DNA from 2 places in the Lysinibacillus sp. BNK-21 genome. Region 1 is predicted to be linked to the other one. Evidence: riboswitches for the same ligand, from Rfam matches in the RefSeq annotation. Region 1 holds a riboswitch; the other holds the start of a gene.

The links. Region 1 has a riboswitch for FMN ahead of ribE (riboflavin synthase). Riboswitches for the same ligand answer to the same signal wherever they lie in the genome.
Region 2: another riboswitch for FMN. It lies ahead of ACMGGO_RS16470 (ECF transporter S component); the one in region 1 lies ahead of ribE (riboflavin synthase).

The regions. Positions count from the first base shown of each region.
Region 1 covers NZ_JBLQTS010000001.1:2,951,193-2,954,763, reverse strand. The annotation lists gene ACMGGO_RS15190 (YibE/F family protein) at 1-413, opposite strand, end outside; FMN riboswitch at 634-759, shown strand; FMN riboswitch at 876-1,001, shown strand; gene ribE (riboflavin synthase) at 1,201-1,839, shown strand; gene ribB (3,4-dihydroxy-2-butanone-4-phosphate synthase) at 1,864-2,493, shown strand; gene ribE (6,7-dimethyl-8-ribityllumazine synthase) at 2,509-2,991, shown strand; gene ACMGGO_RS15170 (spore germination protein) at 3,130-3,571, shown strand, end outside.
Region 2 covers NZ_JBLQTS010000001.1:3,206,878-3,210,448, reverse strand. The annotation lists gene ACMGGO_RS16475 (RNA polymerase subunit sigma) at 1-1,227, shown strand, start outside; FMN riboswitch at 1,371-1,556, shown strand; gene ACMGGO_RS16470 (ECF transporter S component) at 1,775-2,362, shown strand; gene ACMGGO_RS16465 (sodium-dependent transporter) at 2,582-3,571, shown strand, end outside.

The DNA of each region.
Region 1 (3,571 bases):
AAAATCCATGCAATCATTACCATGGTTTGATCTCGTTTTAAATCGAGAATGGTTCCTGTTAAAACAGATTGTGTTGTGCGATCATCTAGCGTGACAAAGATTTCATTGCCTACATGGTATTCTTGATCAAAAGCACCAGACGAAGAATAGTCATTCGTCAAATGAATGGATTGCCCCTTATGCTGACCATTTTTGATAATGGCCATAATCTCCTGTGTAAACAAAAAATCCTCATTTTCATACATATCTGTCATCGGTTCTGATGCTGTTACATCCACTTGCGTTATTTCCGCTATCGGTCGATCATAAAATTGTTCGTTATGATGTACGAAAACGATCGAAACCCCACAACAGAGTGCTAATAGGGCATAGAAAATAGCTTGTTTAAAAGGTATATTTTTAAAAAATGTCAAGTAAATGACCTCCAAACTGCTAGACTGAATAGTCACTTGTAAAGGAACGTTTTTTTGATTAAGAAGTTCCATAAACAGGTTAAATGTCATCATTTTAATAACATCTTTTACATTTTTCAAGTCGAGTCAAAGCTGTTTAAAATTTATGCTTCGAAAAAAATTTAAAAAGAAGGATGGATAATATAATAAAATAGTGTTATCGTAAGATTAGCTAAATAAAAATATTCTTCGGGGTAGGGTGAAATTCCCGATCGGCGGTGATGAAGCAATTCAAAGTCCGTGAGCGCAAGCTGATTTGGTGCAAATCCAAAACCGACAGTTACAGTCTGGATGGGAGAAGGGTAAAAATGCGAACTTTTTAAATTGATTCTAATTTAGAAGGTTTATTTGACTATGCATTTATTACAAAACTTCCCAATCATCTTGTGGGAAGTTTTTTTATTTAGCCACAATCGAATAGAAGATGTTCTTCGGGGTAGGGTGAAATTCCCAATCGGCGGTGATGAAGCAATTCAAAGTCCGTGAGCGCAAGCTGATTTGGTGCAAATCCAAAACCGACAGTGATAGTCTGGATGGGAGAAGAACGAGTGAGATGACAGTCTATGAAAAAATTGTTTTCAAATAGGCTTATTTGTTGATGTCTTATACTCCCAAAACCCCTTTGATGTAAAGGGGTTTTTATTTTTTATTGCTAACGAGAGAAGGGAGAAGGATAAGGCACAAAAACAGGTGGATCAACTTTAAAAGTTAAGGATAGAAGTGCTAATAAAGTAGAGTAGGTGATGGAATGTTTACAGGACTTGTAGAGGATATTGGTATCATAAAAGCCGTGCAAAGCGATCGGGACAGTATGAAAATTACGGTTCAATCAGCCAAGATAACGGAGGATGTCAAGCTTGGTGACAGTATAGCGGTCAATGGAGTTTGTTTAACGGTGACAAATTTCACACAACAGCAGCTTACGATGGATGTTATGCCTGAAACAGTCAAAGCAACAAATCTACAGCAGCTGGCAATAGGCGATTCTGTTAATTTGGAGCGTGCCATGCCTGCTAATGGACGATTTGGTGGCCATTTTGTTGCTGGTCATGTTGATGGAGTCGGCAAAATTTTGCGAAAACGTCCAGTAGCAAACGCCGTTTATATTGATATCGAAATGTCAGAGGAACTAACCAACTTTTGTATTCCAAAGGGTTCCATAACAATTGATGGCACAAGCTTAACCCTTTTTCATGTTGAAGCCAAGAGTGTCACAATTTCACTTATTCCTCATACTTACAAAGAAACCGTTTTAGGTATGAAGAGGGTTGGAGCAATCGTTAATATCGAAACCGATTTAGTTGGAAAATACATTATAGGGCAATTAAAAAAGGGGCAAACAACGCCAGCTATTACAAGAGATTATTTAGCACAACATGGTTTTTAAATCACAGAATAGGAGTTGATCATCGTGCTACATTCAATTGAAGAAGCCATAGAGGATTTAAGGCAGGGCAATATGATTGTGGTGGTTGATGATGAGGATCGAGAAAATGAAGGAGATCTTCTGGCACTCGCTGAATTCATCACACCAGCAACAATCAACTTTATGGCAACCAATGGTAGAGGTTTAATTTGTACGCCGATTTCGCAGCAGCTTGCACAAAAGCTAGATTTATATCCAATGGTTCAGCACAATACAGATAACCATCAAACCGCATTTACGGTAAGTATCGATCATGTAGAAACAACGACAGGGATTAGCGCCTTTGAGCGTGCGCTAACGATACAAAGAATGATAGAAAAGCAAGCTAAGCCAACTGATTTTCGTCGACCAGGCCATATTTTTCCGTTGATTGCGAAAGAGCAAGGCGTGCTGGAACGGAGAGGGCACACGGAGGCCACTATTGATCTAGCGAAGCTTTGTCATAGCGTACCTGCAGGTGTTATTTGCGAAATTATGGGTGATGATGGGCACATGCTTCGGTTTGAAGAACTAACAAAGTTTGCTGCACATCATGGCTTAAAAATGATCTCGATAGAAGCATTGGTTGCTTATCGTAAACAATTATCCACTAATAAAACTAAAATTTCTATGTAAAAAGGAGAAGGAACAATGGGTCAAACATTTGAAGCACAATTAATTGGAACGGATTTGAAAATTGCAGTAGTAGTGGGTCGTTTTAATGAGTTTATTACTAGCAAATTATTGGATGGGGCAATGGATGGTTTAACTCGTCATGGGGTTAATTCTGCATCTATTGATGTTGCATGGGTGCCAGGAGCTTTTGAAGTTCCTTTTATAGCCAAACAACTGGCAGAAACGAAGAAATATGATGCTATTATTGGTTTAGGTACTGTTATTCGTGGCTCTACAACACACTATGACTATGTTTGTAATGAATCGGCAAAAGGCATTGCCAATGTGTCATTGTCAACGAATGTACCTGTTATTTTTGGAATTGTTACTACTGAAAATATTGAACAGGCAATTGAACGTGCAGGAACAAAATCTGGTAATAAAGGCTATGATGCGGCAATGTCTGCAATTGAGATGGCAAATCTAAAGAAAATGATTGGATCAGGACAATTTGAATAGTCTTCACAACATTTGTTTCTTTGAATATTTTGAACAACCATGGGAAAAATATGCTTAAGTGTATTTATTGAAGGTGATTGTTTTCATAAATGTACTAATCTTGAGCTGGCTCAGTAGGAGATGAGAAGTATTTCATCAATGGAACAAATTAATTTGAAAATGTTGAAATCACTATTTCAACGCTCTGCTGATGTGATTTTCCAACAATATAATTTTCAGCAATATACAGTACATTTGATAACTTGTGATGCAATGGTCAATGAGCAAATACTTCAAACTGTGGTTGTTCAACGTGTTCAATCTTTGTTAAGCAATGTCACTGAGGACATGCTAGAGAAAGAAATTGAACAGCATTTACACATTCCCTATTTACAAAAGATTTTATCGAAAGAGGATGCGGTAACTAGGGTCTATAAAGGCCATGTTTTACTGTATTTTGAAGAAAATCAATTACTTTATTCTAGTGATATTTCAAAAAGACCCAATCGAGAGCCTGGGGAAACAACATTAGAACTAGTAGTAAAGGGACCTAGAGATGACTTTATTGAAGATGTTTTTACTAATATTGCTTTATTAAGAA
Region 2 (3,571 bases), 260 kb from region 1:
CTTTCTGACCGCCGTTCAAAAGAAGAAATATTAAATCGGTTAATGGCAGATGCTCGCTTGCAGGATAATAGTCACCTACAAGAAGCGATACAACAACCTATAGAGAATGAAGAAGCACAACAAGAAAGTAAATCTTTAATACAAGATGAACGACCATCACGATTTAAGTTCCGAAAAATGCCGATTTTTACGAGTGTAGCAGCAGTTTTCGCGATAACGGTACTCGTTGGCTTCATGTTCATGAATAATGACGCTAGCCAAAAAGATCTAGCTAGTACGCCAGAAACGGCTAATTACTCTACGTTACAGGAAGATCGTTCTGCTAAAGAGGCAGCTACCCAGGATGAGGCACTTCAATCCAGTATTGTATCGGAGCATGAGCGTATGTTATCTTTACGGTCGTCTGTCTATGAGGAAGATGTGAAAGATGCTGTCGTTTTCCGTATTGGTTTGGCAGGACGCGATGCAGAAAGTGTTCCAATGACATATGTGATACCAAATGAGCGTGTAGCAACTGATTTTGGAACTGAAAAGCCTTCTACCCTACAGATGTATGAAAAATATGCTCCTCAAATAGATGAAGAAGCCAAAGGGTTTACGGATTATCATCCTTTTAAAGGTGAACTGAAGGAGAAGGAAGACAAGCTTGTCCACGTATTACCAAAGGACAATGACTATGATGTTGCATCAGCTACCGTTAATGAGTACAAAGGGACTTTAGAGGATACCTTCTCGGATTCTGAATATACGGAAGTTGAGATTCAAAATGAAGATGGCACACCTTATGAGTTTTCTCAGGAGGGTGAGCCAAGTCAAGCTATGTCATTAACAAACGCCAAGCATTTTAATTATTATTTATACCAAGATGGTAGTGGGGCAGAATATCTGTCACCAGATTTCCGTCAAACATTTGCTAATGTTACAGAGGCACTTACACTAATGAAAAACAAAAATGATGATGTTTATGTAACAGTGGTTCCTGAAAATGTAACATATACCGTGAAAGAGGAAGCAGAAGGTGTAGTCGTAACATTCGATATTCCCTTAGATTTAGCATCGATGGAGCCAATTCGCGCTACCCAATTGATTGAAGCTATGATGTTAACTGCTGCTAGCTTTGACCAACAATTACGCTTGGATAATGTGGTCCAAGAAAGCTGGGAAGGATTCGATTTAAAAACGTATTTGCCAAAGCCTGTGGGGCCAAATAAACAATATATGCCTTAGTCAAAATCAAAAATGGAGCATTCCTGTAACATGGAATGCTCCATTTTTACAATACTTACAAATCTAATCGGAATTTTTTAAGCAGAACTATTTACTTTTTCTTAATAATTAATTATAGTAAGGTTGTAGTATAAAATAATATGATTCATCTTCGGGGCAGGGTGAAAATCCCGACCGGCGGTAATAGAGTGGTGAACCGTTAATGTTTCCATTAACTCGAATGGTTTATGCTTCGCTCTTCAGCCCGCGACCTGTGCAAATTTATTTGCATGGCTGACTTGGTGTGATTCCGAGGCCGACAGTTAAAGTCTGGATGGGAGAAGATGGAGGTACGATCGTCATTCATTGTTATGAAATAAACTATGACCGAGCGCTTTTTTTGTATGGCTTTTTAAACAGTGCTCAAAAATAGTTTAAATTGACGCCTATTCGTCATGCCTTTCTCCCTTGTGCTCTTTATGCATAAGGGTTTTTTTCGTGCTAACAATTGAAAGATCGTCACCTTTCTTCTTGCGAGATTGAATCAGCAAAGAGGAGAGAGTTTTCTATGAAGAAAAATGTTAAACTTCAATCGTTTATTACGATTGGCATGCTGAGCAGTATTTCGTTTTTATTAATGCTTTTTAATTTCCCAATTCCACCATTCCCAGCATTCTTGGAAGTCGACTTTAGTGATATGCCTGCATTAATAGCAGCCATCACAATGGGGCCTGTAGCTGGTATTTTAGTAGAATTATTTAAAAATGTATTGGATTGGATTTTCTCTGGAACGCCAACAGGTGTGCCAGTAGGTCATATTGCCAACTTTGCAACAGGTATTTTATTTATTTTGCCTGTAAGCCTTATTTTTAATCGCTTTAAAACAATTGCTGGTCTTGTTGGAGGTTTAGCGACTGGAACAGTCGTAATGGCAGTAGGGATGAGTATTTTAAACTACGCAGTATTTTTACCGATGTACACATACTTCTTAGGAATGGAACCTGTTGTAGGTGACTCACTTTATAAAATGATTATCGCTGGGATTTTACCATTTAACATTGTGAAAGGTATTTTATTAACGGCTATTATGGCGTTTTTATTTACAACTATGCGCAAGTGGATCGACCGCCAGCGTTCTATCTATATAACAAAATAATTTTTACTAACCTCGGGTGAACATACCTGAGGTTTTTTGTTGGAAGGAATGATGGATAGGGAAAGGTGTGAAGAATAGAAAGGCAAAACTAACGGATAAATATAGAAAAAAGTAATGGGGTAAAAAAGCTAACTAGTACTTTATAATTATAACCTAGTCGAAAGCTATATTTTCATGTAAAATAGAGAAGAGTTTAGAATGTTTGAGGAGTTTGAAGAGATGAGTGGAAAAAAAGGACAATGGTCTAGTAAATTAGGTTTTATTTTAGCATCAGCTGGTGCGGCGATCGGACTAGGGGCAATTTGGAAACTTCCCTATGTAACAGGACAAAGTGGTGGAGGAGCATTTTTCCTTATCTTTGTGTTATTTACCTTGTTAATAGGACTACCGATGTTATTGTCCGAGTATGTTTTAGGACGTGGTACACAATCCGAGGCTGTAACAGCGTATAAAAAAATTGCTCCAACTAAGCCAGGCTGGGCTTGGATTGGTCGAATGGGCGTGCTAGGCTGTTTTTTATTATTAACTTTTTATAGCGTAGTTGGAGGTTGGATCTTTATTTATAGCGGGCTAGGTGTAGCTGGCGCGGTAATTGATCCAGCAGTAGATCCAACTGAATTATTTGGAAAAATTATAGGCACGCCTTGGATTACGCTAGTTGGTCTAGTGTTGTTTACATTAGCCAACGTACTTGTGATTTCATTAGGTGTACAAAATGGGATTGAAAAGGCCAATAAATGGATGATGCCGTTACTTTTCATAATGTTCATTGTCCTTGTTGTGCGTGCAGTTACATTAGATGGGGCAATGGAAGGGGTAAAATTCTTCTTATGGCCTGATTTCTCGAATATTACGGGTAAGGCATTATTAGAAGCCCTAGGGCAATCGTTCTTTGGGTTAGCAGTAGGCTTTTCTTGTTTAGTTACATATAGCTCTTATCTAAAAAAAGATGTCAGTCTTCCGAATTCAGCGGGTTCTGTAGTGCTGTTAACTGTGCTTGTTTCATTTTTAGCAGGTTTAGCGATTTTCCCTGTTGTGTTCGCCTTTGATTTAGAGCCAGCAGCGGGTCCAGGTTTGCTATTTATGGTGCTACCAACAGCATTTAGTCAAATGCCATTTGGTGAAGTGTTTTTAGCCATGTTTTTATTGCTATTTTTATTTGCTACATTAACGTCATCATTTAGTTTATATGAGATTATCGTCGCGGCA